DNA from 2 places in the Microbacterium sp. JB110 genome. Region 1 is predicted to be linked to the other one. Evidence: predicted binding sites of a transcription regulator. Region 1 holds the regulator's gene; the other holds the start of a gene.
What was found. The regulator LexA, encoded in region 1, represses DNA repair genes until DNA is damaged. The targets are predictions, from matches to a motif close to TCGAACANNTGTTCGA.
Positions count from the first base shown of each region.

Region 2: CIK77_RS16025 (HNH endonuclease signature motif containing protein) is a predicted target of LexA. The motif match lies at 4,100-4,115, and genes of this name have one in related genera.

Region 1 covers NZ_QPGM01000007.1:177,254-192,263, reverse strand. Annotated here, with positions in the region: gene CIK77_RS13350 (amino acid ABC transporter permease) at 1-579, opposite strand, end outside; gene CIK77_RS13345 (glutamate ABC transporter substrate-binding protein) at 640-1,536, opposite strand; gene CIK77_RS13340 (amino acid ABC transporter ATP-binding protein) at 1,593-2,333, opposite strand; gene CIK77_RS13335 (TrmH family RNA methyltransferase) at 2,451-3,245, opposite strand; gene CIK77_RS13330 (lysylphosphatidylglycerol synthase transmembrane domain-containing protein) at 3,289-4,353, opposite strand; gene CIK77_RS13325 (glycosyltransferase) at 4,350-5,150, opposite strand; gene rplT (50S ribosomal protein L20) at 5,329-5,712, opposite strand; gene rpmI (50S ribosomal protein L35) at 5,742-5,936, opposite strand; gene infC (translation initiation factor IF-3) at 6,011-6,640, opposite strand; gene CIK77_RS13305 (DUF1844 domain-containing protein) at 6,863-7,291, shown strand; gene CIK77_RS13300 (SseB family protein) at 7,423-8,190, opposite strand; gene priA (bifunctional 1-(5-phosphoribosyl)-5-((5-phosphoribosylamino)methylideneamino)imidazole-4-carboxamide isomerase/phosphoribosylanthranilate isomerase PriA) at 8,195-8,941, opposite strand; gene hisH (imidazole glycerol phosphate synthase subunit HisH) at 9,126-9,770, opposite strand; gene hisB (imidazoleglycerol-phosphate dehydratase HisB) at 9,767-10,372, opposite strand; gene CIK77_RS13280 (histidinol-phosphate transaminase) at 10,466-11,548, opposite strand; gene CIK77_RS13275 (LysM peptidoglycan-binding domain-containing protein) at 11,595-11,945, opposite strand; gene lexA (transcriptional repressor LexA) at 12,201-12,896, shown strand; gene CIK77_RS13265 (S9 family peptidase) at 13,169-15,010, shown strand, end outside.
Region 2 covers NZ_QPGM01000010.1:114,035-129,044, forward strand. Annotated here, with positions in the region: gene trmB (tRNA (guanosine(46)-N7)-methyltransferase TrmB) at 58-720, shown strand; gene CIK77_RS16015 (hypothetical protein) at 725-1,309, shown strand; gene CIK77_RS16020 (YcnI family copper-binding membrane protein) at 1,374-2,084, shown strand; gene CIK77_RS16025 (HNH endonuclease signature motif containing protein) at 2,141-4,087, opposite strand; gene CIK77_RS16030 (fatty acid desaturase family protein) at 4,495-5,610, opposite strand; gene CIK77_RS16035 (aldo/keto reductase) at 5,846-6,832, shown strand; gene CIK77_RS17775 (hypothetical protein) at 7,239-7,391, shown strand; gene CIK77_RS16040 (IS256 family transposase) at 7,541-8,791, opposite strand; gene CIK77_RS16045 (transposase) at 8,724-9,125, opposite strand; gene CIK77_RS16050 (GntR family transcriptional regulator) at 9,499-9,858, shown strand; gene CIK77_RS16055 (ABC transporter ATP-binding protein) at 9,855-10,751, shown strand; gene CIK77_RS16060 (hypothetical protein) at 10,757-11,467, shown strand; tRNA gene CIK77_RS16065 (tRNA-Arg) at 11,881-11,953, opposite strand; gene CIK77_RS16070 (SGNH/GDSL hydrolase family protein) at 12,045-12,824, opposite strand; gene argS (arginine--tRNA ligase) at 12,997-14,652, shown strand; gene CIK77_RS17780 (LmeA family phospholipid-binding protein) at 14,671-15,010, shown strand, end outside.

The sequences.
Region 1 (15,010 bases):
AGCGACCCAGAACAGCACTTCCATAGGCGTTCCCGGCCGCGTGTGCGAGTTGGAGATCGTGGCCTGCAGCGCGGGAAGCACCGAGATGGAGAACCCGGCAGCGACGGTGGTGTTCTTCAGCAACGCGATGAATACGCTCATCATGGGAGGCACCACAGAACGGAAGGCCTGCGGCAGCACCACCTTGGTCATCACCTGGCCGAACGGGAGACCGATCGCGCGGGCGGCTTCCGCCTGTCCCACGGGCACCGTGTTGATGCCGGCCCGGATCGTCTCGGCGACGTACGTGGCGGTGTACACACCGACCGCGAGGATGCCGAGCACCGTATTCGACAGCGTCGGCAGCGCCAGCGCGCTGTAGCCGAACACGAAGAAGAAGAACACCAGCGTGAGCGGGGTGTTCCGCACCAGGTTGACGTACACGGTGCCGACCCCGCGCGCGATCGGCACCGGCGAGACGCGCATCGCACCGACGATGGTGCCGAGCACGAGGGCGAGCAGCGCACCGAAGACGAACACCAGCAGTGTGAGAGAGATGCCCTCGCGCCACAGATCGAGGTTGCCGAAGATGGCGTCCACGCGCCCTCCTTCTTCTCGGGTGTCGGCGAGGGGCCCGAGCGGACCCCTCGCCGTTGCGGACTACTCGACCGGATCGACGGCCGGCTGCTCGACCTCGATGCCCGACTGACCGAGCGTGGCGTCGAAGATCTCCTGCCAGGTGTCGCCGCCGTCCGTGAACAGCGTGTTGATGTGCTCCTGCAGTGCCGCGTCGCCCTTCGGGATGCCGACGCCGTAGCGCTCCTCGGTGAACAGCCCGTCGAGCACCTTCACCTCATCCGGGTACTGCGCGGCGTAGCCGATCAGGATCGCCGCGTCGGTGGTGACCGCGTCGACCTTGTCGTTGAGCAGGTCGTCGACGCAGGCGGAGTACAGGTCGTACTCCTCCGTGTCGATCTCGGGGAAGTTCTCCTTGATGTTCTGGATCGGCGTGGAGCCGGTCGCCGAGCACACGGTCATGCCGTTGAAGTCCTCGACACCGGAGACCTCGGTCATGTCGCTGTCGGCGCTGACCAGGAAGCCCTGGCCGGTGACGAAGTACGGCCCGGCGAAGTCGATCTGCTCCTTGCGCTGGTCGGTGATCGAGTACGTGCCGACGTAGTAGTCGACGTCTCCGTTCACGAGCGCCTGCTCGCGGTTGGCCGAGGCGATCGGCTTGTACTCGATGTCGCCCTCATCGAAGCCGAGCGAGCCGGCGATCCAGCGAGCGATCTCGATGTCGAAGCCGCTGCGCTCGTTCGTCGTGGCGTCGAGGAAGCCGAGGTTGGGCTGATCCTCCTTCACGCCGATGACCGGGCCGCCCCGTTCGACCATCGCGTCGTAGGTGGCGCTCCCCTCGAGCGAGACCTCGTCGTCGACGTCCGCGTCAGGGACGTCTTCACCGCCGGTGCCGCTCGGACTGCCACTGTTGCACGCGCTGAGCGCGAGCAGCGCCGTCGCGGCGATGCCGATGACGGCGAGATTGCGGATCTTTCGCATGATTCCTCCTGGTGTGTGATGGTGCCCGGCTGCTGTGCGCGGCACCCGTTGGCCGGTCAGTTGGTGAGCAGCTTCGACAGGAAGTCCTTGGCCCTGTCGGAGCTGGGGTTGGTGAAGAACTCCTCTGGGGTCTCCTGCTCGACGATCTCGCCGTCCGCCATGAACACGACACGGTCGGCGGCCTTGCGTGCGAAGCCCATCTCGTGGGTGACGACGACCATCGTCATCCCCTCCTTGGCGAGCCCGACCATGACATCGAGCACCTCGTTGATCATCTCGGGGTCGAGCGCGCTGGTGGGCTCGTCGAAGAGCATCACCTTCGGGCGCATCGCCAGGGCACGAGCGATCGCGACGCGCTGCTGCTGACCGCCGGAGAGCTGAGCGGGAAGCTTATCGGCCTGCTCGGACACGCCGACCCGATCGAGCAGTTGGCGCGCCTCGCGATCGGCGTCCGCCTGCTTCATGCCCTTCACCGAGATCGGCCCGAGCGTGACGTTCTGCAGGATCGTCAGGTGGGAGAACAGGTTGAACGACTGGAACACCATGCCCACGTCTGCGCGCAGCTTCGCGAGGGCCTTCCCCTCTTTGGGAAGCTCATTGCCGTCGATCGTGATCGACCCGCTCGTGATGGTCTCGAGACGGTTGATCGTGCGGCACAGCGTCGACTTGCCGGACCCGGACGGTCCGATCACGACGACCACCTCACCCTGGTCGACCGTCAGGTCGATGTGCTTCAGCGCGTGGAAGTCTCCGTAGTGCTTCTGTACGTTGTCCATGACGACGAGCGGCTCTGCCATGAACACACACTAAGCCGCTTGCCCACCGCGGCGCCAGACCATGCGTTGTGCGTAATCAGTTCGTAACAGGTGAGCAAGTTGCGCAGGGACGCCTAGGGATGCATGGTCACGCCGCCCTCATGTTCGCTGGGCGAACGCGGATTCGTACAGGCAGACGCTGGCGGCGGTCGCGAGGTTGAGCGATTCGGCGCGCCCGTAGATCGGCAGTCGCAGCGCGCGATCCGCGAGCGCCAGCGCCTCGCTGTCGAGTCCACGTGCTTCGTTGCCGAACAGCCAGGCCGTCGGTGCCGCCAGTTCGGCGCGCACCGCCATCAGATCCTCCCCGCTCACATCCGCCGCCAGCACCCGCAGGCCCGCCTGCTGCGTCGCCACTGCGGCCTCGGAGAGCGCCGCAGCCGTCACGATCGGAATGTGGAACAGCGATCCGGTCGTCGAACGCACCGCCTTCGGGTTGTACGGGTCGACGGTGTCGCCCGTGAGGATCACGGCATCCGCACCCGACGCGTCGGCCACTCGGATGATCGTGCCGAGATTGCCAGGATCGCGGATCTCGTGGCAGATGGCCAGGAGCGTCGGCCCGCCGGAGAGCACCTCGTCCAGCGATGCTGGCCGCTGCCGCGCCACGGCGATGATCCCCTGCGGCGTTACGGTGTCCGCCATCGCCGCGACGACGCGCTCCTCGGCGATGTCCGCGCGGAGCCCCGCGTCGGTCAGAGCGGTGACGATGTCGCGATTGCGCTCGAGCGCACCTTCCGTCGCGTACACCTCGGTGACCACGTCCGGTGCCGAGTCCAGAGCCTCCCTCACCGCCTGCGGACCTTCGAGCAGGTAGAGGCCGGTCTCGCGCCTCGCGCTGCGCTTGGCGAGCTTGGCGACCGCGCGCACACGCGGCGAACGGGGGTTTGTCAGCACCGGGTCAGTCTAAGGGAGCCCCGCGGCGGCGGACCGAGACGGTTCATTTTCGCTCCCGTCGGATGCGGGGCGCGTGCGCTGTGGCGACGCTGTGCTGGTAGAAGCCCCAGCCGAAGACGATCGTGCCGAGCAGCAGCACCGCGCGGGCGAGCACGATCGCTGCGATCGTGGTGTCGGCTGGCAGCCCTCCCGCAACGAACGTGCCGACCATGACCACCTCGTAGGCACCCACACCGTTGGGCGTGACGATGATCATGCTCGCGACCGTCGCCACACCGTACGCGACGAAGACGAGCGCAGGGTCGGGCCTGATGCCGAACGCGACGAGCGCCACCCAGAACAGACCCGCGTCGAGGGCGTTGACCAGGAAGGACCAGAGGAAGGGCACCGCGAGCGTGCGAGCGTTCGCCGTCACCTCGCGCACCTCGATGTGCACGCCGTCGACGAAGCGGACGAGCGGCACCGGATCGACCAGGTTCGGGCGTCGGATGAGCCTCGCGCCCCACCTGGCGACGCGCGTGACGACGCCCGCGAACCTGTGCAGCAGACGGCGGCGGCGCAGCAGCCACGCGCCGGAGGCTGTGCAGACGACGGCGAGTGCTCCGATGCCCGCGGCCGCCCACAGCACGGTCGATGTTCCGTGTCCTGACAGGATCAGCCACACGCCGGAGACGGCGAGCATGATGCTGAACGAGACGAACGTGACGGCGAAGCGGGCGAACTGGGCGAGCGTGCCGCGGCTCGCCGAGACGCCGAGCGTGTTCAGCTTCCACGACGTGTAGGCGATCCCCGCCGCCCCACCCGAGGGGAGCATGTGGTTGGCGAAGTTGAACTCGAGCGACATCCGCATCGCCGTCAGCGGATGCATGCCGTGCAGCTCTCCCCTGCCTCGCAGGAAGGAGAACAGCACTTCACCCGTCGCCGCGAAGCTGGCCAGCTGCACGGGAATCAGCAGGGCGAACACCGCGATGTCGACGTCGGAGAGGCTCCCCGCCGCTTCGAGCATGGTCGGCCATGCCTGCCAGACGATGATGCCGACCAGAATCGCGGTGACGAGACTGACCCAGAAGCGCAGCGACGGGCGCCGCCTGTGTTCGGATGCGGTCATCCGCTGACACCGCCACGGGCCCGGCGAGCCGCGGCTGCCGGCGGGACGGCGTCGTCCCTGACCCACCGTGTCCGGCGGCCGTAGCGGTGGCGGGCCAGCGTGAGCCCGTCCGTGCGGTAGTAGCGGGCGAGCTTGTCGCGATCGATCGATCGGAACAGCCTGGCCCGCACCACGAGTCTGCGGTCGAAAGCGAGCCGGTGACCGGAGCGCAGCAGCGCGATCGTGACGTCGAGGTCCTCGCTCACGTGCTCGTCCCCCATCGCGCACAGCGGCCTGGCGCGGTGCCATGCGTCGCGGCGGATCGCGCTGTTGAAGCCGTAGAGCATAGGACGCACGCCGATGCTGCGCTGGTGCCATGCGCGGAATCCGCGGTACCACCAGCCGAACCAGCTCGCCTCGCCCGGCGACAGCTCGGCGATCGCCGCCGAGCCGCCGATCGCGTCGACCCCCGATTCCGAGAACACCTCTCGCACGCGCGCGACCCAGTCGCGGCGTACGAGCGAGTCAGCGTCGATGCGCGCGATGACATCGCCGCGCGCGGCGTCGAATCCTGCCGTGCGCGCGAAGGTGACGCCGGGGCGCGGCTCCGCGACGACGCGAACGCGATCGAAGGACGCGGCCACCACCGCTGTGCGGTCGGAGCTGGCGTTGTCGACAACGATGATCTCGTCGGCCTGCGCAGTCTGTGCGGCCAGTGCTCTCAGGCACCTGGCGATGATCGATTCCTCGTCGTGCGCGGGGACCACCACGGTCACCGTCGGCAGTCCGTCAGGCCGTGCCGGCAGATCGTGGTCCATGGGCTCAGTACACACGTTCGGCGCCCCGACGGCAATCACACGCGCGGGAGATCGCGGAATACGAGGAGCATCGGCTGGTTATCCGCACCCTCCCGTTCGTGCTGTCCCCACCATCCGGATGCCGAATGCACGAAACGAGGGGCACTCCATCCGGAGCGCCCCTCGTTCGGAGAAGTCGTTACGCAGCCTTGGGCGCGTTGACGTCTTCAGGCAGCGCCTTCTTCGCGGTCTCGACCAGCGAGGTGAAAGCAGCAGGCTCGTTCACAGCAAGCTCTGCGAGCATGCGGCGGTCGACCTCGACCCCTGCCAGGTTCAGACCCTGGATGAGGCGGTTGTAGGTGAGGCCCTGCGCGCGGCTGGCCGCGTTGATCCGCTGGATCCAGAGGCGACGGAATTCGCCCTTGCGCTTGCGGCGGTCGCGGTACGCGTAGACCAGCGAGTGTGTGACCTGCTCCTTGGCCTTGCGGTAAAGGCGCGAACGCTGACCGCGGTAACCCGAGGCACGCTCGAGGATGACGCGACGCTTCTTGTGGGCGTTGACTGCCCGCTTGACTCTAGCCATTGTCTATCTTCCTAACGAGATCTCGCGTCTCAACGACCGAGGAGCTTCTTGACTGCCTTGAGATCGTTGCCCGAAACGATCTGGTCCCTGTTCAGGCGGCGCGTCACTCGACTCGACTTGTGCTCGAGGTTGTGGCGCATGCCCGCCTGCTGCTTCTTGATCTTTCCGCTGCCGGTGATCTTGAAGCGCTTCTTGCTGCCCGAGTGGGTCTTCTGCTTCGGCATCTTCTCTTCCTTGGTCTGCGCCCGTGGGGGCGACGTCCGGTGCTACCCGCTTGCGCGGGAAGTTCTGTGCGGTGTCAGTTCGCCTGATCGGTCGACTTCGCGTCGCGCGCGGCCTGCTTGTTCTTGGCGCGGGTGGCGTTCTGTTCGGCCTTCGCGTCGGATTTGTTGCGGTGCGGCGCGACGACCATCGTCATGTTGCGCCCGTCGAGTGTCGGGCGGTGTTCGATCGAGCCGAACTCCGACACGTCCTCGGCGAACTTCTGCAGGAGCTTCGCACCCATCTCCGGACGGGACTGCTCGCGCCCGCGGAAAAGGATCATCGCCTTGACCTTGTCTCCCGCCTGCAGGAACTTCTCCGCACGCTTGAGCTTGGTCTCGTAGTCGTGCGCATCGATCTTCAGGCGGAAACGAACCTCTTTGAGGATCGTGTTCGCCTGATTGCGGCGCGCTTCCTTGGCCTTCTGAGCGGCCTCGTACTTGAACTTTCCGTGGTCCATGATCTTGACCACGGGCGGCTTCGAGTTAGGAGCGACCTCGACCAGGTCGAGATCGGCTTCCTGGGCCAGACGCAGCGCAGCCTCGATGCGGACAACGCCGATCTGTTCGCCGTTCGGCCCGACGAGTCGGACCTCCGGAACGCGGATGCGCTCGTTGGTGCGGGGATCGCTGATGCGGAACTCCTTGGGTGCGATGGCTTCGACCACCGTGGCGCGACGGGCGCGTCACAGGCGAAGAAGATGATGCATTCCACCCGTGCACGACTCACGTCGGCTCACCCGTACATCCGCGAGGCGAATGACAACCGGCGCAGAACGCCGGTGGAGTGTGTGACCCGGTAGCCTGGAACGGCAAGCGCGGGTGGGATGAGAATCCTCTTTCGTCCGGATAATTCCGGAGCCGCGGACCACTCTAGCAGAGAGACCTCAATGAGCACCATTTCGCCCGATCCGGCAGCCGATGACCACCGCCGCGCCTTCGATGCCGAGCGGCAGGAGCGCTGGGACGAGCAGCAGGCGGCGTCCGCCTCGGTCGACGCGGTGCGCGACATCGCGGATGTCGGAGCCGTCGAGGTGCTCTCGACCGCGTGCGTGCACCTGATGAGCGCCGCAGCGGTGAAGCTCGGGCTGTCGGAGGGCGAGAACGCCGAAGAGCTCGTCGATCTCGACGAAGCCCGCAAGCTGCTCAACGGTCTCGCAGGGCTCGTCACGGCGGCGGCGCCCGAGATCAGCGATATGCACGCCCGCCCCATCCGCGACGGCCTGCGCTCCCTGCAGCTGCGCTTCCGCGAGATCTCTCAGGTGCCAGACGCCCCCGGCTCTGGCCCCGGCGAGAAGTGGACGGGCCCGGTGTCCTGACCACCGTTGCTCAGGTGCGGCGAACTGCCGCTATCCGGCTGGCTTGCGGGCGTTTCCCGCACCTGAGCGACGGGGCGCGGTCAGCGACAGGGCGCGGTCAGCGACAGGGCGCGGTCAGCGACAGGGCGCGGTCAGCGGTGGAGTTTGACCTGGAGGGAGTCGACGAGCACCGCGATGCGGTCGTCGGCGGCCCAACGGCGCGAAAGTCGCTGCAGGACCGTGTCGAGCTCCGCGCGGTCGAGGCCGTCGATGAGGCGCAGGTGCACCGTGACCTCCGGGCCGCGCATGCGTGCTTCGGGGTCACCGGGCTCGACCGACACGTCGATGACCGCGAGCTCCTGACCGATCGACTCCTGGAATCCGCGCACGACCTCGGGGCTGCGCCATCCCGGTTCCCACGGCTGCGACTGCGCGATGGCCCATACCGCCGGTCGGCGCACGACGAACTCGGTGCGACTGCCTGCGTCGACGACGACCAGATCCGTTTCCTCACCGGCGGCCGCCAGCGCAGCACGGGTGCCGGGAACGGGGATCGGACGGGCCTTCGGGTCCCACGCGCGCATGGTGTCGACGCTGGAGAACACCGGGAGCACCGTGCGTCCATCCGGTGCGGCGACCGACACGATCGACAGCTCCTGGGTCTTGTCGACGGTGTGACCGTGCGGGCCGATGCCCTCGTCCCCCGCTTCGGCGACGAGGGGTGCCAGCACACGCGCCTCGCGCAGCGCGTCGACGACCGAGACCTGATCGCCGGAGCCCTCGCGGAAGCCTTCGAGTGCGGCGAGCAGACGAGGATCTGCCGAACCGTCGTCTCCCGCGGCAGGATTCGGCCGGAAGGTGCGGCCTTCCCACGGCACGCCGGCGGAATCTGCCGTGTGCTCCTCGTGCCCGTGGCTCATGGTGTCAGTTCGAGGCGATGTCGAGCGCCTCGACGAGCGTGAATGCTCCCGCGTACAGGGCCTTGCCGACGATCGCACCCTCGACGCCCTCGGGAACCAGATCGCGCAGTGCCGCGATATCGTCGAGGTTCGACACGCCTCCGGAGGCGATCACGGGCTTGTCGGTGCGTCGGGCGACCTGGGTGAGCAGCTCGAGGTTCGGCCCGCGCAGCGTGCCGTCCTTGGTGACGTCGGTGAGGACATAGCGCGCGCATCCGGCGGCCTCGAGCCTGTCGAGCACCTCCCAGAGGTCGCCGCCCTCCTGCGTCCAGCCGCGAGCGGCGAGCGTGGTGCCGCGCACATCGAGACCGACGGCGATCGCCTCGCCGTAGCGGCTGATGATCGATCCGGTCCATTCCGGGTTCTCGAGCGCTGCCGTTCCGAGATTGATCCGGTGGGCACCGCTCTCGAGCGCGGCCTCGAGCGACGCGTCGTCGCGGATCCCGCCCGACAGCTCGATCTTGACGCCGCGGACCTGCTTGATCACCTTGCGGATGATGCCGGCGTTGTTGCCGCGGCCGAAGGCCGCGTCGAGGTCGACGAGGTGGATCCACTCCGCTCCCTGGTCGACCCAGTTCTCGGCGGCCTCGATGGGGCTGCCGTAGCTGGTCTCGGTGCCCGCCTCCCCCTGCGTCATGCGCACGGCCTTGCCGTCGGCGACATCGATGGCGGGAAGCAGGGTCAGTCCTGGCGTAGACGCGAAATCGTTCATAGCTCCTCGTGCCGGCAGGGCTCTCCCACCGTGTCGCACGAGCACTGAGAGTACGCGTGCTGGCACCCAACTTGCCAATCCGAGCGGTCCGGATGCCGCTCCGGCGTGTCGCGCGCACCGGACGATGCCCGTGGACTGACTGCCCCCGCGCCCTGCGACCGCCGCAGCGCGACTGCTGCGCCGATCAGTCGCGCAGTGACGTCACCCAGTTGCGCAGCAGCCGCACACCTGCCTCGCCCGACTTCTCAGGATGGAACTGGGTCGCCGACAGCGGCCCGTTCTCGACGGCGGCGATGAAGCGTCCGCCGTGCTGTGCCCAGGTCACGGCGGGCTCGGGGAACGGCGGGATGACATCCAGCGTCCAGCTCTGCGCCGCATACGAGTGCACGAAGTAGAACCGCTCGTTCTCGAGGCCGTCGAACAGCACGGATCCTTCGCCTGGCACGACGGTGTTCCAGCCCATGTGCGGAACGACGTCGGCCTCGAGCCTCGTGACCTCGCCCGGCCACTCCCCCAGCCCGTCGGTGGAGACTCCGCGCTCGACGCCTCGGGAGAACAGGACCTGCATACCGACGCAGATGCCGAGTACGGGCCGCCCGCCCGCGAGCCGACGCTCGACGAGCTCGCCGCCGCGGATCGCGTTCAGCTGCTCCATCACCGCGCCGAACGCGCCGACCCCCGGAACGACCAGGCCGTCCGCGTCGGCGACCAGGCCGCGATCGCGCGTGAGCCTCACCTCCGCTCCCGCCGCCTGCAGCGCTTTGACGGCGGAGTGGACGTTGCCTGAGCCGTAATCGAGAACGGCGACGAGCGGCGCCCTGACGGTCACAGGGCTCCCTTGGTCGAGGGAATCCCCTGCACGAGCGGGTCGAGTGACTTCGCCTGGCGGAACGCGCGGGCGAGCGCCTTGAACTCCGCTTCGGCGATATGGTGCGGGTCACGACCGCCGAGCACCCGCACGTGCACAGTGAGGCCAGCGTGGAAGGTCAGTGCCTCGAATGCGTGGCGCACCATCGAGCCGGTGAAGTGACCGCCGATCAGGTGCATCTCGAATCCCGCCGGCTCACCGGTGTGCACGAGGTACGGCCGGCCTGAGATGTCGACGACCGCCTGCGCGAGCGCTTCGTCGAGCGGCACCAGGGCGTCGCCGTAGCGCGAGATGCCCGACTTGTCACCCAGCGCCTCACGGATCGCTTCGCCGAGCACGATCGCGGTGTCCTCCACGGTGTGGTGCACATCGATATGAGTGTCGCCCGTCGCCTTCACGGTGAGGTCGGTCAGCGAGTGCTTCGCGAACGCGGTGAGCATGTGGTCGAAGAACGGCACACTCGTCGAGATGTCGCTGTTCCCCGTCCCGTCGAGGTCGAGCTCGAGCTCGATCGACGATTCGCTCGTGGAACGGGTGCGGCGTGCGATGCGGTCGCTGGTCATGGCACCAGTTTAGGGTGCGCAGCGAATCCCGGTGCCGCAGCGATCGCAGGAGGCACGCCGAGTGCGCAGCCCACCGCAGCGTCTCACCGGTCGTCAGCGGGCGGGCGTCAGCTCGGCCATCGCGTCGATGAAGGCCGTCGTCTCTGTCTCCGTGCCCGCGGTCACGCGCATGTGACCGGGTATGCCCAGATCCCGGATGAGGATGCCGCGGTCGCGCAGCTGCGCGAACGTCGCCTGCGGGTCGGCCACACCGGAGAACAGCACGAAGTTGGCCCCAGACGGGTACGCCCGATAGCCCAACGCGTCGAGGCCGGCCGACATGCGGTCGCGCTGGGCGACGATGTCGTCGACTGTTCTGAGCATCGTGCCCGCGTGCCGCAACGCGGCCTCGGCCGCCGCCTGTGTGATCGCGCTGAGATGGTACGGCAGCCGAACCAGCCGCAGCGCATCGACGAATGCGGGGTGAGCCGCGAGATATCCGACGCGTGCGCCGGCGAAGGCGAAGGCCTTGCTCATCGTGCGCGACACGACGAGGCGCTCGCGCCCTTCCAGCAGCGTGAGCGCGGACTCACTGCCGCGCGAGAACTCGGCATAGGCCTCGTCGACGATCACGATGCCGTCCGCCGCGTCGTAGACGGCCTCGATCACCGAGAGCGGAAGCGGCGTCCCCGTCGGGTTGTTCGGCGCGCACAGGAACACGACGTCCGGCCTCGCCTCCCGCACCTGCGCTGCGGCATCGGCCGGCTCGAGTTCGAAATCGGGTCCCCGTGTTCCTGCTGCCCACTCCGAGCCGACGCCGCGCGCGAGCAGTGAGTACATCGAGTAGGTCGGCGCGAAGCCGAAGGCAGACCGGCCGGGGCCGGCGAAGGCCTGGAGGATGTGCTGCAGCACCTCGTTCGACCCGTTGGCCGCCCAGATGTTCGACGCGTCGAGGTCGTGGCCGAGGTAGCGCGCGAAGCCCTCGCGCAGTCGGGTGAACTCGCGGTCGGGATAGCGGTTGACCTCGCTGAGTGCCGCCGCGACCGACGATGTCACGTCTGCGACCACCTCGTCGGGGACCCGATGGGTGTTCTCATTGACGTTGAGCGCAACCGGCACCGGCATCTGCGGTGCGCCGTACGGCGACTGGCCGCGCAGGTCGTCGCGGATCGGGAGGTCTTCGAAGGAGAGTGCCACCGGTCAATCGTACGCGGCGCGGCCGCCGCCGGAGCGCCGCTCAGGATCAGTCCTGCGCGTACTCCGTGGGAATCGCGAGCTCCTGGCCCGCCATCAGCGCGCCGCCCTGAAGCTGATTGAGGTGGGCGATGTCGTCGACGACGTCGCGGGGATCGTGGCCTGGCGCCACGAGCTGCGCGATGCTCCAGAGCGAGTCGCCAGACAGAACGGTGACGGTCTCGAACGATCCAGCAGGCGCGCCGCCATCGATAGAGCCGAGAGCGGCACCGGAGCCCATCACGGCGGCGACGGCGAGACCGGCGACGACGGGGAGCGCAGCAAAGGCTGCGAGCACGCGGCGTCCGCGAACCGTCAGCCGAAGGCGCGTGTGCGGTACGGCGAGTGCAACGGTGGTCATGTCTCCTCCTCGGATGGAACGCGCTTCGCACTCGGCTGCTCGGCCGGGAGAGCCGAGTGCGAAGCTACGTACCGAATCTATCTTCGAATACATCGCTGGGTCAAGCCTTTCTTCGAAACGGGCTTCGAGATTTCTCCGGACACGCTCGAACAAAGCTCTCGAAACTCCCGGCGACTGGGGTACGGTCGTGGTGTCGGAGGCAACCTCACCACGGACCTCCGACATTCGAGATGTCGAATCGAACCTGGAGCACTCATGAGCGACGACGCAGCGCACAGCGGCACCGCACCTTCGACCCCGCGCACGCGGCGGCGTCGCAGCCTCAGCGACAAGCAGATGGCGATCCTCGAGGTCATCCAGCGGTCGATCCAGAAGCACGGCTATCCGCCCTCGATGCGCGAGATCGGCGACGCCGTCGGCCTCAAGTCGCTCTCCAGCGTCACCCATCAGCTCGGCCAGCTCGAGCTGAGCGGCTATCTGCGACGCGACCCAGGCAAGACGCGCGCGATGGAGGTGCTCATCGACCTACCCGGTGTGTCGGGCGAGAACCCGGCCGACGTCGCCCCTCCTGTCGGAGACGCGGCGATGATCCCGCTCGTCGGCCAGATCGCCGCAGGTGTCCCGATCACGGCCGAGCAGCAGGTCGAAGAAGTCTTCCCACTCCCCAGGCAGCTGGTGGGCAAGGGGGAGCTGTTCATGCTCAAGGTCAACGGCGAATCGATGATCGACGCGGCCATCTGCGATGGCGACTGGGTCGTCGTGCGCACGCAGAGCACTGCGGAGAACGGCGACATCGTCGCGGCGATGCTCGACGGTGAGGCGACCGTGAAGGTGTTCCGTCAGCGCGACGGGCACACCTGGCTGCTCCCCCGCAATACGAACTTCGAGCCGATCCTCGGCGACGAGTCGACGGTGCTCGGCAAGATCGTCGCGGTGCTGCGCGCGGTCTGAGCGCGTGAGCAGGGGGGCGGTGCCGGAGTCATCCGGCACCGCCCCCCTGCTGCTGTGACGACGTCGAACGGGCGCGACCGCGTCAGCTGCTGACGAGATCCGGCACGAGCTCGTCTGGCGGATCCGGCTCCCTCCGTTTCGCCGACGCCTCGTGCACCCCACGATGCCGGCGACGGCTCGAGCGACGCATCGGTATGTGTCGGCATGGGTCGCGGCGTGACGTCGCCTTCGACGTCGTGCGCGATTGCTCCGGCGTGCAATAGCGTGGTGACATGGCCCCTATCGACCAGCTCGCGTACGGCACATGGCCGTCGCCGATTCGTCCAGAGGACATGCCGTCCGGATCCCTCAGACTCGGTCGTGCCCAGTACGTCTCAGGCGAGGCCTGGTGGGCCGAGTCCGTGCCGGCGGAGCGGGGGCGCACGGCGATCCTCCGCTCCGGCGGTTCTGACCCTGTGCTGCCCGCCCCGTGGAGCGCGCGATCTCGCGTGCACGAATACGGCGGGGGCGCGTGGGCTGCTCTCGACGACGAGCGATTCGCCTTCGTGAACCAGGCGGACCAGCGCGTCTACATCGCCCGTGCCGGTACCGAGCCGTCCCCGCTGACCGCGGACGACGCCAGGCTGGCTCACGGCGATCTCGTGTGGGCGGACGGCGCACTGTGGGCGGTGCGCGAGACACACGACGCCGCGCTGTCGACGCCGCGACGGGAGATCGTCCGGATCCCGGATGACGGCTCCGGCGCAGCCGATCCCGATGCCGTCACAGTCGTCGTCGCAGGAAGCGACTTCGTCGCCTACCCCGCCCCGCGCGCTGGCAGGCTCGCGTGGATCGCGTGGGACCACCCCGACATGCCGTGGGACGCCGCGGAGCTGCGGGTCGGCACACTCGACGAGGACGGCACGGTGTCGGACTGGGTCGTCGCCGCAGGCGGGCACGGCGCGACGGGCGGCGCGGACGTCGCGGCCCTGCAGCCGGAGTGGACGGGCGACGACGAGCTGCTGTTCACCCAGGACCCCCCGAGCGCGTCCCGCTCCGATCCCGCGCGCGGCGCACGATGGAACCTGTTCGTCATCCGATTCGACGACGATCTCACGCACGCTCCGGCCGCGCCGGTCTACGTCGTCGACGGTGACACGGGAGGCCCGCTGTGGAGCCTCGGATCACGTTGGTACGCGGCGCTCGACGACGGCAACGTCGTGGCGGTCGTCACGGACGGCCGTTCCCGACTGATGCTCATCGAACCCGTCTCCGGCAACGTCACGGAGCTGGAGACGCCGCTGACCGGCGACGTGCAGGTGCACGACGTGCGCGGCAGGCGGGTGCTGCTCACCGGCGCGGGAGCGTCCGTGCCAGGCGGACTCTGGGAGCTCGACGTGTCGGCCCGGTCCCTCGCGCCGCTGCGCGGCGGCGAGGTCGACCCGGCGTCGGGGCCGCGCCCTCCTGCCTCCCCGATGACCTTCGCCGGCCCCCTCGGCCCGGTGCACGCGTTCTTCTACCCGCCATCGAGCCCCAGCGCCGTCGGTCTCGACGGAGAGCTGCCGCCCGTCGTCGTGCTCGTGCACGGCGGCCCGACCGGTCACGTCACCGGCGACCTGTCGCAGAACGCCGCGTTCTTCACCAGCCGCGGGATCGGCGTGCTGGATGTGAACTACGGCGGCTCATCCGGCTACGGGCGCGCCTACCGCGAGCGGCTGTCCGGCGGGTGGGGCCTCTCCGACGTGCAGGATGTGGCCGCCGCTGCGCGCGGACTCGTCGATGCGGGGCTCGCCGACCCCGCTCGCATCGCGATCAAGGGCGGGTCGGCCGGCGGCTGGACCGTGCTGTGCGCTCTCGCCGACACCGACGTGTTCGCCGCAGGCATCTGCCGCTACGGCGTCGCCGACCTGCGCATGCTGCTGGCCGAGACGCACGACTTCGAGGCCCGCTACCTCGATGGCCTCGTCGGCCCGTGGCCGGAGGCGGAGGCCGACTACATCGAGCGCTCGCCCCTGTCGCGCCCGGAGAGCCTCACCACGCCGCTTCTCATCCTGCAGGGCAGCGACGACCCGGTCGTGCCGCCGTCGCAGTCGGAGGCGCTGCGCGACGCGCTCGCGGACAACGGGGTGCCGCAC
Region 2 (15,010 bases), on a different contig from region 1:
GATGAAGCGCCCCGCTACCGTGACCAGCCCGTGTCGTTCGTGCGCCGCGGCGGCCGGATGAGCGAGGCACAGGATCGCGCGTGGAGCGAGCTGAGCGACTTCTACCGCTTCGACGTGCCGCGCGATGCCGCATCGACATCCGTGCATCCGGATGCCGTGTTCGACCCGGCGCAGGAGTACGGCCGCACCGCTCCGCTCATCGTCGAGATCGGTTCCGGCCAGGGGCACGCGATCGTGAACGCGGCGTCGACCAGGCCCGACGAGGACTTCCTCGCGGTCGAGGTGTACGTCGGGGGACTGGCGCGCACGATGCTCGACGCCGATAAGGCCGGCGCGCGCAACCTCCGCGTGATCGAGGCGAACGCGCCAGAAGTGCTCGAGACGCTGCTGCCAGAGGGGTCGGCCGACGAGGTGTGGATCTTCTTCTCCGACCCGTGGCACAAGAAGCGCCACCACAAGCGCCGGATGATCAAGGACGGCTTCGGCGCGACAGTCGGCCGAGTGCTGCGGGATGGCGGTCTGCTCAGGCTCGCGACCGACTGGGAGGACTACGCGCTGCAGATGCGCGAGGTGATGGACACCGCGCCCGAGTTCGAGCGCGCGTTCGACGGCGAGTGGGCCGAGCGCTGCGAAGGTCGCGTGATGACCGCGTTCGAACGCAAGGGGATCGCCAAGGGTCGTGAGATCCGCGATCTCACCTACCGGCGCGTCGCCCGATAGCACGATGACCCCACGGCAGCTGCTCGCACTGCGGGGAGGCGCGGCATCGGCCGTGGCCACCTTCGTCGCGGCGCTGTCGCACTCCTGGGCGGGCGGGGCGCTGCCCGCACCGTTGCTCATCGTCGGGATGGCGGTGCTGCTGGTGTTCCCGGGGATGGCACTGATGGGCAGGCGGCCGCGGGTGGGGCGCATCGCGGTGACGGTGCCGGTGCTGCAGGGCATCTTCCACGGGGCGTTCTCCGTGCTCGGCGCTCCTGTCTCCGGCACCAGGACGATCGGCGGCCATCATCACGACCACGCCGGTGCGTGGGAGCTGCTGGCTGGCACGGGCGCGGCGGCGCAGATCGACGCCCCCATGCTCGCAGCCCACGCAGGTGCTGCCGTGGTGACCTTCGCCATGCTCGCGTACGGCGAACGCGCCGTGCTGATGGTGCGTGCGTGGGTGTCGGGGTGGGCGCGTTCGCGCGTCGTCGTTCCCGGATGGCCGACGCGGCCCAGGGTCTCGGTCGTGGCGTCGTCGCGGGTTCTCCGCTCGCGCCTCGGCGACCGCATCGCCTGCCCGAGGGGTCCTCCCGTTCCTGCCGTCTGATTCATCCGGTCCGCCGATTCGACGGACCGCCATCGACGCATGCAGGAAAATGAGGAGTACCAACATGTCCGTGAACAGGACGAAGAAGAAGCTGAGCATGGGCGCCGCGGGGATGGCGGTCGCGGCCGGGATCGTGCTGGCGCCGGTCGCCGCGAGCGCACACATCGCAGTGGAGCCCGATGGTGCGCCGACTGCCGGATCGACGCGGAACCTCGCGTTCGCGATCGGCCACGGCTGTGACGGCTCGCCGACCACGAGCATCGAGATCGAGCTGCCGGCCGAGGGCATCTCGGGGGTGAAGCCTGTCGTTCAGGCGGGATGGGACATCGAGATCGCGCATGACGGCGATGCCGGCAGGCCGTCGGCGGTGACGTTCACACCGGATGAGCCGGTGTCCGACGAGATGCGCGCGGAGGTGGTGCTGAACGTGGGGCTGCTGAGCGACGCATCGGGCACGATCGCGTTCCCCGTCGAGCAGACCTGCGAGGAGGGTTCGCACTCGTGGAGTGAGATCGCCGAGGACGGGCAGGACCCGCACGACCTCGATTCACCCGCGCCGGTGCTGGAGATCGAAGCCGCGGATGAGGCGACGGACGGTGACGCGGCCGGCCACGACGACCACGCGGGGTCGGGTGCCGAGGAGGCCGCTGAGGAGACGGGAGCGTCGGATGGCGAGTCCAGCGCGCTCCCGACCGTCCTGGGCGGCGCGGGCCTCGGGGCCGGCGTCGTCGCACTGGTGGTCAGCATCGTCGCGCTGCGCCGGAAGAAGGCGTAGCCGAACGAAGCGAATGCTGCCCGCCTCGGATCGCGCTGAGCCGGGGCGGGCAGCATTCACATTCCGTGGGTGGTGAGACTGGGCCCGAGGGCACCGTGCTCCAGCACGAGCGAGTCGTCGCCGTGCCGGAAGTCGATGCGGGGGCGGACAGATGTCGCTGTTGACAACCGTGCGGCGGTGAGCGGCTCGTCGCTGCCGGCCCGGCCGAGCAGCGCATGACAGCGGCTGAGCCACGCCCGCTCAGCGGCCGAGAACTCGACCATCGCCGGCGGGAGCGGGGAACTCGAGGCACGGTCGAGGCTCGCCGCCAGATCGGCGATGCTCGGGCGCCCGCGCAGGGCCGCGGCCGGAACGTCGGCGTTCGCAGCGTCAAGAGCCGCGGCGAGTTCGACCAGCGGAATCGCGTCGGTTCCTGCGCCGTCTGTGCGGGACGCTTGTGCCGAAGTGTCGCCGGCATCGGACACCGGGGCATCGACGGCGAACGAGGGCAGGTCGGAGTCGTCGGGGATCGCCCAGTCAGCTGACGCGGCGGCGGCGTCGATCGCCGCGACAGACGTTGTGCCGGTGCGCGTGGGATCGGCGTCGGCGTCTGTGCCGGCACCCGTGTCAGCAGTCGCTGCCTGCTTTGGCTCATCGGCGCACGGTGCTTCGCGGAACGCGACGGTGCTGACCGGCTCGTCGATGTAGATCCTGCCGGTGGGGCTCGTCCACTTGAGCAGACCCCCGCCGAGTTGCCTGATGCGCCAGTCGGACTGGTGCCGCATGACGTGGTGGGCGCGGCAGAGCGCGGCGAGGTTGTCGAGGCAGGTCTGTCCGCCGCGGGCGTACTCCTGGGAATGATCGAGATCGCAGTCTCGGGCGGGGGCAGTGCACCCGGGAAAGCGGCAGGTGGCATCGCGGGCGATGAGTCTGCGTCGCTGATCGGCGGTGGGCCGGTATCGATCGGTGGCGAGGATCTCGCCGGTATCGGGGGAGCGGAACAGCCTGTCCCAGCCTGAAGCGTGCGCAGCGGCGGCGAGGGCGGCATCGGGGTCGATGAGAGCGCCGCGTTCGTTCCATGCGGTGCCCTGGTCGCGGTCGAGGACCATGCGGGCGGGGATGGTGACCTGTACCTGCGCGGTCACATTCGCCAGAGCGCTGTCGGGGCCAGTGGTGTGGAATTCGTGCCCGGTGGGCGCGGCGGAGAGGATCAGATCGGCGGCGAGGTCGGCGCGGATCTGGTCGAATGTGCGCCGGTCGCTGGCCCGCACAGCGTCGTCGGTATCACCCATACCGGTGACCGCCCAGTCGTTCTCGGATGTGGCGCCGTGGCGCTCGCGGAGGAGCTTCCGGGCCTGGCGGCGCTCGTCGTTGATCTGCCTTGCCATGGCTGTGAGGCGGTTGTGGATGGCGTGCGCGTGGAACGACGGCATCAGAACGCACAGTTCGCTCATACCGTCGTCGAGGTCGGTGACCGACACACGACGCTGCTCACGGGCGTCGAGGTGCCGCTGCCGCAGAGAACGCGGTGCGAGTTCCGCGGCCTGCTGCTTGGCGATCTTCTTCATCTCGCCCGGCGTGCGGGTTTCGGCGAAGCCTGCTGCCTGCGTGTCGAGGGACGCTCGTGCCCCCGTGCCGAGGTTCGCACCGGCGTCGGCGATCACTTTGGCGTGCTGACGCGAGATCCGCCCTTCCTCAAGCGCCCGGAGGGTGGTCGGGAAGTCGTCGACGAGTCGCTCTGCATCGTCGAGCTGTGCCCGCGCGGTGTTCGGGTGCACGCGTGTGGCGGCCGCAACCTCTGCCGCCATCGCGCGGCGTGCGTACTCGGGGCCGTCGGAGTTGTGCGACCGCTCGCCCTGCGCATGTGCGATCCGAGCGAGCGCGGCGGTGCGCTGAGCGATCTCGCCCTCCGCTCGCGCGATCACTCGACGCAGCTCGTCGATCCGATTGACGTGCTCGCGCGCCTCTGCCAGCTCATCGGGGTCCAGACCCGTGAGCCGATCGTTGATCGAGGCATCGTCCATGCGTTCATTCTATCGAACAAAAGTACGATCGACAAGAGTTATCGCCGAGGTTCTATAGAAGAAATGTACGCACCGTGGGGTCTGTGCAGTACCCATCACCGCCAGTGCCATTCGTTCACGCGGCCCACGTCATGCAGCTCGGTGGTGGCGCACGTGCGCCGTACGCGTCGGCATCGCTTGTCGTGCCGTCAGACTACCCATGGCCTGCGACATTCGATGGCCGGTCGGGCATCGCCGCGTATCGGGTGCCGAGTGTCCGGTACCGCACGTCTGGCATGGCGTGTGCGGCATCGTTCGTCCAGTACCGGTCCGGCACCGCCCATCCGGCGCTATGGCGTCGGGGCCGCGCGTCCGGCACTGTCACCGGTCCGGCACCGCCCACTGGGCGCTGCCGAACGGTCGGAGCGCTATACCCGCCGGTACTCCGTGACCATCGGGCAGTCGAACGGGTCGCGAGCGGCGAGGCCGACGCGGTTGAGGTATTCGATCACGATCGCGTACGAGCGCAGCAGTGAGGTCTCGGTATAGGGCACCCGGTGCGTCTCGCAGAACTCACGCACGATGTCGCGCGTCTGGGCGAGGTGAGGGCGGGCCATGCTGGGGAACAGGTGGTGCTCGATCTGGTAGTTCAGACCGCCCATCAGCCACGTCGCCCACCAGCCGCCGCGGATGTTGCGCGAGGTGCGGACCTGCTTGGAGAAGAAGTCGAGCTTCGCGTCGGGGGCGATCACGGGCATGCCCTTGTGGTTGGGGGCGAAGGCAGCACCCATGTAGACGCCGAAGACTGCGAGCATCACGCCGACGAAGGCGAATGCCATGCCGAGCGGAAGGAACATGAAGATCGGGGTGTAGACGAGCCCGAACCGAACCGCGAGCAGCGCGATCTCGATCCAGCGGTTCTTGACGGGGCCGGGACCGAAGACGTGCTTGAGGCTGAGGAAGTGCAGGTTCAGACCCTCCAGCGTGAGCAGAGGGAAGAACAGCCATCCCTGGCGCTTCGTGATCAGACGCCGGATGCCGCGGGCCTCGGCCGCATCGACGTCGAGGAAGGAGATGGTGTCGACGTCGATGTCCGGGTCCTTGTCGACGCGGTTCGGGTTCGCGTGGTGACGGCTGTGCTTCGAGTCCCACCACGAGTAGCTCATGCCGACGAAGGCTCCCAGCACGACTGCGAGGCGATCGTTGGCAGGACCCGACGTGAACACCTGGCGGTGGCCGGCCTCGTGTGCGACGAAGGCGACCTGTGTGAACAGGATGCCGAGTGCGCCGGCGATGAGGAGCTGGAACCAGCTGTCACCGAGCAGGACGAAGCCGGTGATCGCACCGCCGAAGCCGAGCGCGATCAGGCCCGCGACGAGGATGTAGAACCACGGCGTGCGTGCGAGCAGGCCGCTGTCGCGCACGGCGTGGGACAGCTGGCTGTATGCCCGCGTGATCGGCGGGAAATCCTCTTTTCGCGCGTAGGTCTGGCGGATGGGGCCGAGTGTGCTGGTCGCGCCAGCGGCGGTGGAGGAGATAGGGATGCCTTTGCGTCGGCCAGGCTCTGCGTCGCCTGTTCGGGAAGCCAAAGGCGGGTGCCGATCGCTTCCCTCCACGGTACGGCACGGTCCATGCTTCCGTCAGTATGAACGGCCGAGACATAGCGGATCCTCTGCGGGCACTCGGCCGCGCGCAGCGCGATCCCGCGGACATTTGGACTCTGCCCTCGGGAGCGGCGAGACTGAGAATGTTGCTGAAGCGGACGATCTGAGGAGCCACATGGAACAGCGGGAGATCGACAGGCTCGGACGTTCGGTCTCAGCGATCGGGCTCGGAACCTGGCAGCTCGGCGCCGACTGGGGCGACGTCGACGGGGACAGTGCCGTCGCCGTGCTGCAGGCGGCAGCGGACGGCGGCGTGACCTTCTTCGATACGGCCGACGTCTACGGCGACGGACGCAGCGAGCAGACGATCGGGCGATTCCTGCGCGAAGGCGGGGCGGACGGCATCACGGTCGCGACCAAGATGGGTCGCCGTGCGCAGCCGCACGAGTCGGAGCAGTACACGCTCGAGAACTTTCGCGCGTGGACCGACAGGTCGAGGGCGAACCTCGGCGTGGACCGGCTCGATCTGGTGCAGCTGCACTGCCCGCCGACGCCGGTGTTCTCGACCGACGCCGTCTACGACAGGCTGGACGCGCTCGTCGATGAGGGCGCCATCGCCGCCTACGGCGTCAGCGTGGAGACGCGTGCGGAGGCGCTGGAGGCCATCGCTCGCCCTGGTGTCTCATCGGTGCAGATCATCCTCAACATGATGCGGATGGGTCCTCTGGAAGAGGTGCTGCCCGCAGCACGTGAGGCAGGCGTCGGCATCATCGTTCGGGTGCCGCTGGCGAGCGGACTGCTCTCGGGCCGGTACGACGAGAACACGACTTTCGCTCCGAACGATCACCGCACATTCAATCGCGACGGCCAGGCCTTCGACGTGGGGGAGACCTTCGCCGGGGTGCCCTTCGCCACGGGCCTCGAAGCCGTTCGCCGTCTCGTCCCACTGGCTCCAGCCGGTGCCACGATGGCGCAGTTCGCGCTGCGCTGGGTCATCGATCAGCCTGGCGTGAGCACGGTGATCCCCGGCGCACGTTCGCCCGAGCAGGCGAAGGCGAATGCCGCGGCGGCCGACCTGGAGCCGCTGTCCGCCGATGTGCTCGCCGCCGTCGAAGAGGTCTACCGAGACGTCGTGGCGCCGGAGGTCGCCGGGCGCTGGTGATGCGGTGAATCGGCACCGGTGTGACCGCAGCACTCTTCCGCTGGGATCGAACGGCATCGTTCTGCTCCACGGCGGGAGATTGTCCGGCTGGATGTGGCAATCGCAAGTAGAACGCATGCCAGAAAGGCATCCGCTCACACCAGGCCCGCCCGGATAGTCGCGAACGCTCGGGACGGCGAGCGTTCCGCAAGGCGAACGTGGCCGCGGCACAAGATTTCTCATCATCATCTGGCACGTGATGGCGCCCAGCCGCTCCTATCAGGATCTCGGAGTTGACCGCTCCACCGCCGGCACGGACCCACAAGTCGGAACCGATTCGACTCGTCCGCCGCCTGCGGATGCATCGTCATGAACCGTCCCCGGTTTGATGCCGTTTCCTTTCGAGTTTGGAAGGAAGATGGAGATGATGCCGAAGAGGATTCCGAAGGAGACGAAGCAGCGTGCGATCCGGCTCGTGCTCGATCACCTCGATGAGTACCCGAACCTGACGTCCGCGTGCGAGACCGTCTCGAAGCGGTTGGGGTTCGGGGCCGAGTCGCTGCGTCGCTGGGTGCGGTAGGCGCAGATCGATGGCGGGGAACGCCAGGGCGTGACGTCGAGCGAGTCAGAGCGGATGCGTCGGCTCGAACGGGAGAATCGCGAGTTGCGTGAGGGGTCAAGTCCCGTGGAGTGGTGTAACGCTCGCGTGATCGATCGAGCTGGGGTTGTTCAGGCGGACAGGGCGAGGACGGGATCGTTGGTGTTGGTCTCCTCTCCGGTGTCGGGGACGAGGCTGAGTCGACAGCGGCCGAGGAGGTCGAGGCCGAGGTAGCGGCGTCCTTCGGCCCATTCATTGGTCTGCTCGGCCAGGACTGCGCCGACCAGGCGGACGATCGCGTCTCGATTGGGAAAGATGCCGACGCTGTCGGTGCGGCGGCGGATCTCGCGGTTGAGACGCTCGTTGGGGTTGTTCGACCAGATCTGCTGCCAGACGTCCTTCGGGAAGCCCGTGAACGCGAGAACGTCCGCTCTCGCGGCGTCGAGATGGTCGAACACGTCGGGGAGCTTCTCCGAGACATAGTCGAGAAGCCGATCGAACTGCGCGTTGACGGCGTCGGCGTCGGGCTGGTCGTAGACCGAGTGCAGCATCGCCTTGACTGCGGGCCCGAGCGACTTGGGCGTCACGGACATCAGGTTCGCGGCGTAGTGGGTGCGACAACGCTGCCAGACCGCGCCCGGCAGGTTCGCCGCGACCGCCTCAACGAGCCCCGCGTGTGCGTCGGATGTGATGAGGTGGACTCCCGTCAGACCGCGGGCTGTGAGATCGGCGAAGAACTGGTTCCAAGCCGCTCCGGTCTCGCTGGTGGCGACACGCAGGCCGAGGACCTCGCGGCGCCCGTCGGCGCTGACGCCGGTGGCGACGAGCACGACCGTGTTCACCACGCGCCCTCCCTCGCGGACCTTCATCGTCAACGCGTCCGCCGCGACGAACGTGAACGGGCCAGCCTCGTCCAGCCGCCGATTGCGGAACTGATCGATGTGCTCGTCGAGCTCGGTCGCCATCCGAGACACCTGAGATTTCGACAACGAGTCGATACCGAGGGTCTTCACGAGTTTGTCCATGCGCCGGGTGGAGACACCGGCGAGGTAGCAGTCGGCGACGACGGTGATCAGCGCCGTCTCCGCGCGTTTGCGGCGCTCGAGGAGCCATTCCGGGAAGTAGGACCCTTGCCGGAGTTTCGGGATCGCGACATCGACGGTCCCGACACGAGTGTCGAGATCACGGTGTCGGTAGCCATTGCGATGCGTGACCCGGTCGGGTGAAGGGCGCCCGTACTCGGCTCCGGCGATGGCGTCGGCCTCGGCGGACAGGAGGGAGGTGATGATCGTCTGCAGCAGCTGCCGCATCAGATCAGGCGACGCGTCGCCGAGGGCTTCGTGCAGAACCGTCTGTGGGTCGAGAATGTGAGGAGCGGTCATCGTGTGTCTTCCGTTCGAGAGGCTGTAGGAGGTTTCCTCGAAGGATCACACGGTGGCCGCGTCTACGTTGGCGACGGGGCCGGCCACCGGGCGTTACACCACTATGCGGGACTCCACTGATCTTCTCAGCGTCGGTCTCTTCCACACGCGCCGGCGCCGGGCTCCCGCCCGGCTGGGTCGTCATCCCAGTGCCGAGTTGTCTCACCCAGTCAGCAAGAGTGTATCGAGAGACACCGAGGTCCCCGCCGATCTGACGCATGGACGCGCCGGGAGTCGTCTCGTAGAGCTCCACCGCTTGACGGCGGAACTCGTCGGAGTAGTGCTTGCGAACCATGGATTTGATTCTCGCTTCCCCGGCCCAAGGCCGGACTCAGCGTGTCCAACATCCGGGGCAAGGCCCAGGTGTGTCCCGCATGATGCCCCATCCCAGGGCACTCTCTCGGACGGGCCGTGCGAACGTCCGAACACGCGCGCCCGATGACCCGATGACCCGATGACCCGATGACCTGCACCGTTCCACCGTTCCCGTCATGGGTTCCTCAGCTGGGATGCAGCGGCCTGTCTCCGAGCGATACTGGCGCAGACTAAGGCTGGTGCGCTCGATCGAGCCCGCAGTCCGCAACCCCCGCCACCGCTGATCGGGCTTGACCCGTTCTTGCTTGATCGCTTAGGTTCTATAGTGCACTATAGAACCTAAGTGGGTGGCAATGTTCGCAGGTGATGGTCTTCTCTATCAGCAGCTCGCGGATCGAATCGCTGAGGACATCCTGGTCGGTACGTATCCGGAGGGGTCCGGGGTCCCGTCGACGAACGAGTACGCGACCTTCTATCAGATGAGTCCCATCACGGCAGCGAAGGGACTCAACCTGCTCGTCGAGCAGGGGGTGCTCTACAAGAAACGCGGAGTTGGGATGTTTGTTGCGGCCGGGGCGAGAAGCAAATTGCAGTCGCGGCGCCGCGCGGCGTTCACCGAAAGTCATGTGGTGCCCCTGGTCCGCGAGGCCCGTTTGCTCCACATCCACAAAGACGAACTCGCCGAGATGATCGACAAGGAGGCCAGCAAATGACAAACGCAATCGAGGTCCGATCCGTGACGCGGAGCTATGGTGGGGTGTACGCGCTCCGCGACGTCAGTTTCGGTGTTCCCCAGCACTCGATCCTCGGACTTTTCGGCCGAAACGGGGCTGGCAAGACCACGATCATGTCGATATTGGCGGGACAGGACCGACCCTCCTCCGGCCGTGTCGAGGTCCTTGGGCACAGCACGTTCGAGCACGAACCCACTCTCGCCCAGATCAGCTATGTCCGAGACAACCAGCGCTACCCCGACGACTACCGACTCCACCACGTGCTGCGGATCGCCCCCGATTTCGCTCCGAACTGGAGCACGGAGGTCGCGCATGAGCTGGTCGAGGGCTTCCGCATCCCGACAAAGACACCCATCAAGAAGCTCTCCCGTGGCCAGCTGTCCTCCATCGCGATCGTGCTCGGCCTGGCGTCACGTTCCCAGATCACCCTGCTGGACGAGCCCTACCTCGGACTCGATGTCACCGCCCGAGCACTGTTTCACGAAGTGCTGCTGCGGGAGTACCAGAGGCAGCCGCGCACCGTGGTTCTCTCCACCCACCTGATCGAAGAGTCCGAGTCGCTCTTCGACCGTGTGGTGATCATGGATCAAGGACGCGTCCTCTTGGACGCCGACCGCGACGAGGCTGGAGAAGCTGCATGGCTTGCCAGCGGTACGACCGGCGCCGTCCACCAGGTGATCGGCGACCGGCGCATCCTGCAGCGCAACACAGTCGGTGGCCTGACATCAGTCACCGCCACTGGTGTGGTCGACGACGCGACTCAAGCGCGTGCCGGTGAGCTTGGGGTGCAGGTCTCGCGAGCGTCGTTACAGCAACTCGTCGCGGCGTACGGCGCGAATGAGGTCGAGTCCTTCGACGCCCAGGAGGTCTGACGACTATGGACACGATGATTTTGACCACCAAACTGCACCTCAACAAGCGCGAGATCACCTTCCTGGTACCGCTCTACATCACCGGCGTGGTGACGGTGATCTCCGTCTTGATCTCATTGCTGTTCTGGCGTTCGGGCAGCCTCCCCGGCACGCCCGGCTGGATACAGGGTTCACAGAGCAATCCCGGTATCGCCTGGGCGCTTGCAGGATTCCTCGTGTATCTGGGCGTCCAATCGGTGGCGACGACGTTTCCTTTCGCCCTCACACTCGGGGCAAGCAGGCGTGGATTCGTCGGGGGGACCTTTCTGTGGAATGTGACGGTTTCCGCCTACCTGACGCTCGTGTTCGCCGTCTTGACGATGGTCGAGGTCGCGACCGGCCACTGGTTCTCCGAGTTCTACATCTTCGATGTCTATATCCTCGGGGCGGGCGATATGACGCTGCTGATCCCACTCGTCTTCCTCAGCGTGCTGTCGATGCTCATGATCGGTGGGGTGTTCGGTGCCTCCTGGATCAGGTACGGAGCACGCGGACCACAGTTCGTCGGCATCGGTATCGCCATCGTGCTGATACTCGCGCTGATCATCATCCTCCCGGCCGCACCCGACATTCTCGCGGCATTCCAGTTGTGGTGGCTCGCCATAGCAGCAGGCTGCGCCATCGGGATCTCGGCGCTCGGCACCTGGCTCCTGCTCCGGTCGGCACCCGTGCGCTGACACGTGAATCAAGGGCGCCCTAGGTGTGATGTCCAGGCAGGTTGAATCGTGCTGGGTTCTCTGCCGCTTCTATGCGGGGAGAACCCAGGACGGTTCAGTCAGACCAAGCCCTCGCCGCTTGACAAACCACATAGGGGCACCCCCGAGGCAAACGTCCTCGCTCTTCGTGCATCCGCTTCGAGGCCGCGCAGCCGAACGAGACCTGGCAATCCGACTTTCACCCACTGGCGCCTCGCCGACGTCACCGTGATCCACCTCGACACCGGCGAGATCCTCGCGACCAACACCATCGACCCCATCAGGAACTACTGTCGCAACCACGAGAAGGAGCCGGCCGATGGCCGGGCTCCTTCTCGTGGTCGTCAACTATGTCGCGACTCAGATTTCATCCATGTCCCGACTCATCACTTCTGTGCCCCCGGAGGGATTCGAACCCCCGACCTTCGGTACCGGAAACCGGTGCTCTATCCCCTGAGCTACGGAGGCGGACTGGGACGAGCCTACCAGGATCGCCGGGGCGCTCCGTGCCGCGCGGCGCCCTGCGCATGCCCGCGTGCGACAGCCGGACCTTCGCACACTAGCCGCCGATCGCGGGTGTCGGCTGCTCGGTGACAGCCTCGACGGTCGCGGGGGAGAGCAGTGGGCGCACCGCCGCGGCGACCTGCTCGGCGAGGAACCGGTGCCCGGCGTCCGACGGGTGGTCCGCACCCTTCGCCGATGTGTCGATCACGTCGAGATAGTTGTCCGGTGTGATCCACTCATCGGCGATGGGGGAGACGTACGGCCAGCCTCGCGCCTCGGCCAGCTCTGCGAGATCGCGGTCGATGCGCGCCGTCGCCTTCTCCACGGGAAGCACCTGCGGTGCGGGGCCCAGCACGAGGATCTGCGCGTCTGGAAACCGATCCGCCAGCGCGTCCCACGCGTCCACGACGGCGCTCCGATACCCGTCGGCGCCGAGACGGCGGTCGTTGATCGACCCCTGCACGACGATCAGCTCGGGCTCCAGCGCCGGGTCGAGCAGGTCGATGCGCTCGCCGTAGGTGCGCCCCCAGACGCCGGCGCGCAGGTAGCCGCTGGCGGGTTCGCCGGCGACCGTGACCTGCCATCCGCCGATCGCTGCGAGTCGGTAGGCGTAGCCGTGCTCGCGCTGGGTCGCCGCCTGACCGTACGTCCACGAGTCGCCGAGAACCAGCACGTGCGCACCGTCGCCGCTGCCGGCGGCGTAGGGCCCCTCCGCCTGCGCGACCGGTTCGCTCGGCGCGGGGCGCAGCACGAGAGCGGTCATCGCGATCGCGGCGACGGCGCAGAGTGCGGTGACAGCGAGGACGAGACGGCGGGCGGGAATGCGGAGACGCATGCGAGCGACGTTAGGCGAGCAGCATCACGAGGCGGAAACGCTGGGCGCAATCGTGACGAACTCGAAACCGGGCAGCGGCGCCGCGCACGACCAGCGCGATTCCGGATGATCGGATCGAGTGCTCATCCGGATCAGTGAAATCGCAACCATGGCGGCCGTAGAATCGTTGGCTATGGGTCCTGAAGCTCTCGCCGCCGCCATCTACGACGTTCTCACCACCGCAGCCAGGCGGATCCGACCCGACGAGGAACTCGGCGCGAGCGCCGCGGACATCGTCGTCGAGCGGCCCAAGAACCGCGACCACGGCGACTGGGCGACCAGCACGGCGATGAAGTTCGCCAAGCGGCTCGGCACGAACCCGCGCGAGCTGGCGCAGGAGCTCGCCTCCGGCCTCGAGAGCGTCGACGGCATCTCCTCGGTCGAGGTCGCGGGCCCCGGCTTCATCAACGTGCGCCTCGACGCCGCCGCAGCCGGTGAGCTGGCGCGCACCATCGTCGATGCGGGCCCCGGCTACGGCCGCACCGAGGCGCTCGCCGGTCAGAGCATCAACCTGGAGTTCGTCAGCGGGAACCCCACAGGCCCGCTGCACATCGGCCACACCCGCTGGGCCGCGCTCGGTGACGCGATCGGGCGTCTGCTCGAGGCGAGCGGCGCGAAGGTCGCCCGTGAGTACTACATCAACGACGCCGGCACCCAGATGGACCGCTTCGGCGAATCCGTGTACGCGTCCATCATGGGTGAGCCGGCGCCGGAGGACGGCTACAAGGGCGAGTACATCGATGCTCTCGGCGCACGCGTGCGCGCGGAGATTCCGGATGTCGCTGGCCTGCCACGCCTCGAGGCCATCGCGCAGGTGCGAGAAGCCGCGTACCGGCTGCAGCTCGATGAGATCAAGACCTCTCTGGGCGACTTCAACGTGCACTTCGATGTCTGGTACTCCGAGCGCGAGCTGCATTCAGGCGAGCCCAGCGCGATCGACCAGGCGGTCGACCGACTGCGCGAGCAGGGCCACGTCTTCGACGCCGACGAGGCCGTGTGGGTGCGCACGACCGACTTCGGCGACGACAAGGATCGCGTCATCCGGCGCGGCAACGGCGTCTACACCTACTTCGCGGCCGACGCCGCCTACTACCTGAGCAAGGGCGATCGCGGCTACGCGCACAAGATCTACCTGCTCGGCGCCGATCATCACGGCTACGTCGCGCGTCTCAAGGCGCTCGCGGGTGCGGCCGGCGACGATCCCGAGCGCGACATCGAGGTGCTGATCGGCCAGCTCGTGTCGATCAACGGGGCCAAGCTCTCCAAGCGCGCGGGCAACATCATCGAGCTCGACGACCTGCGTGCGTGGCTCGGCACCGACGCGCTGCGCTATTCGCTCGAGCGGTACCCAGCCGACTCGCCGCTCTCACTCGATCCGGATCTGCTGCGCAAGCGCACGAACGACAATCCGGTGTTCTACGTGCAGTACGCCCACGCGCGCACCCACAACGTGGGGCGGAACGCAGCGGAGTCCGGCGTCACTCGTGAGACGTTCGCGCCGGAGCTGCTCGCGCACGAGACGGAGTCGGCGCTGCTGGGAGCGCTGCAGGAGTTCCCGCGCATCGTCGCCTTCGCCGCCGAGGAGCGTCAGCCGCACCGCGTCGCGCGCTACCTCGAGGAGGTCGCAGGCCTCTACCATCGCTGGTACGACAACTGCCGTGTCACGCCGAGGGGCGATGAGCCGGTCGAACCGGTGCACGGCACCCGCCTCTGGCTGAACGACGCCACAGGCCAGGTGCTGCGCAACGGGCTCAGCCTGTTGGGCGTCGGAGCCCCAGAGCGGATGTGAGAGGAACGGATGGCCGGGATGAATGATGCGCGTGCTTCGGAGTCCTGGCTGCCCGAGGTGCTGGACGAGGCGGAGGCGCACGTCCCACGCAGGAGGGGGCGGTGGATCCTGCCGCTGCTCGTCGTGCTCGTTCTCCTCGCCGCCGCCTTCGCCGTGGCCGAGTGGATCAGCCGGATGGTGCTGACCAGCGCCGTCGACGCGGCGGTGATGCAGGCCGGAGTCGATGTCGACGGCCCGGTCGAGGTCGTCGTACCTGGGCTGCTGCTTCCGCAGGTCGCAACGGGGTCGGTCGGCGAGGTGAGAGTGGCGGTCGCCGACGCGAGCTTCGAGGGCATATCCGCCGATGTCGAGATCACAG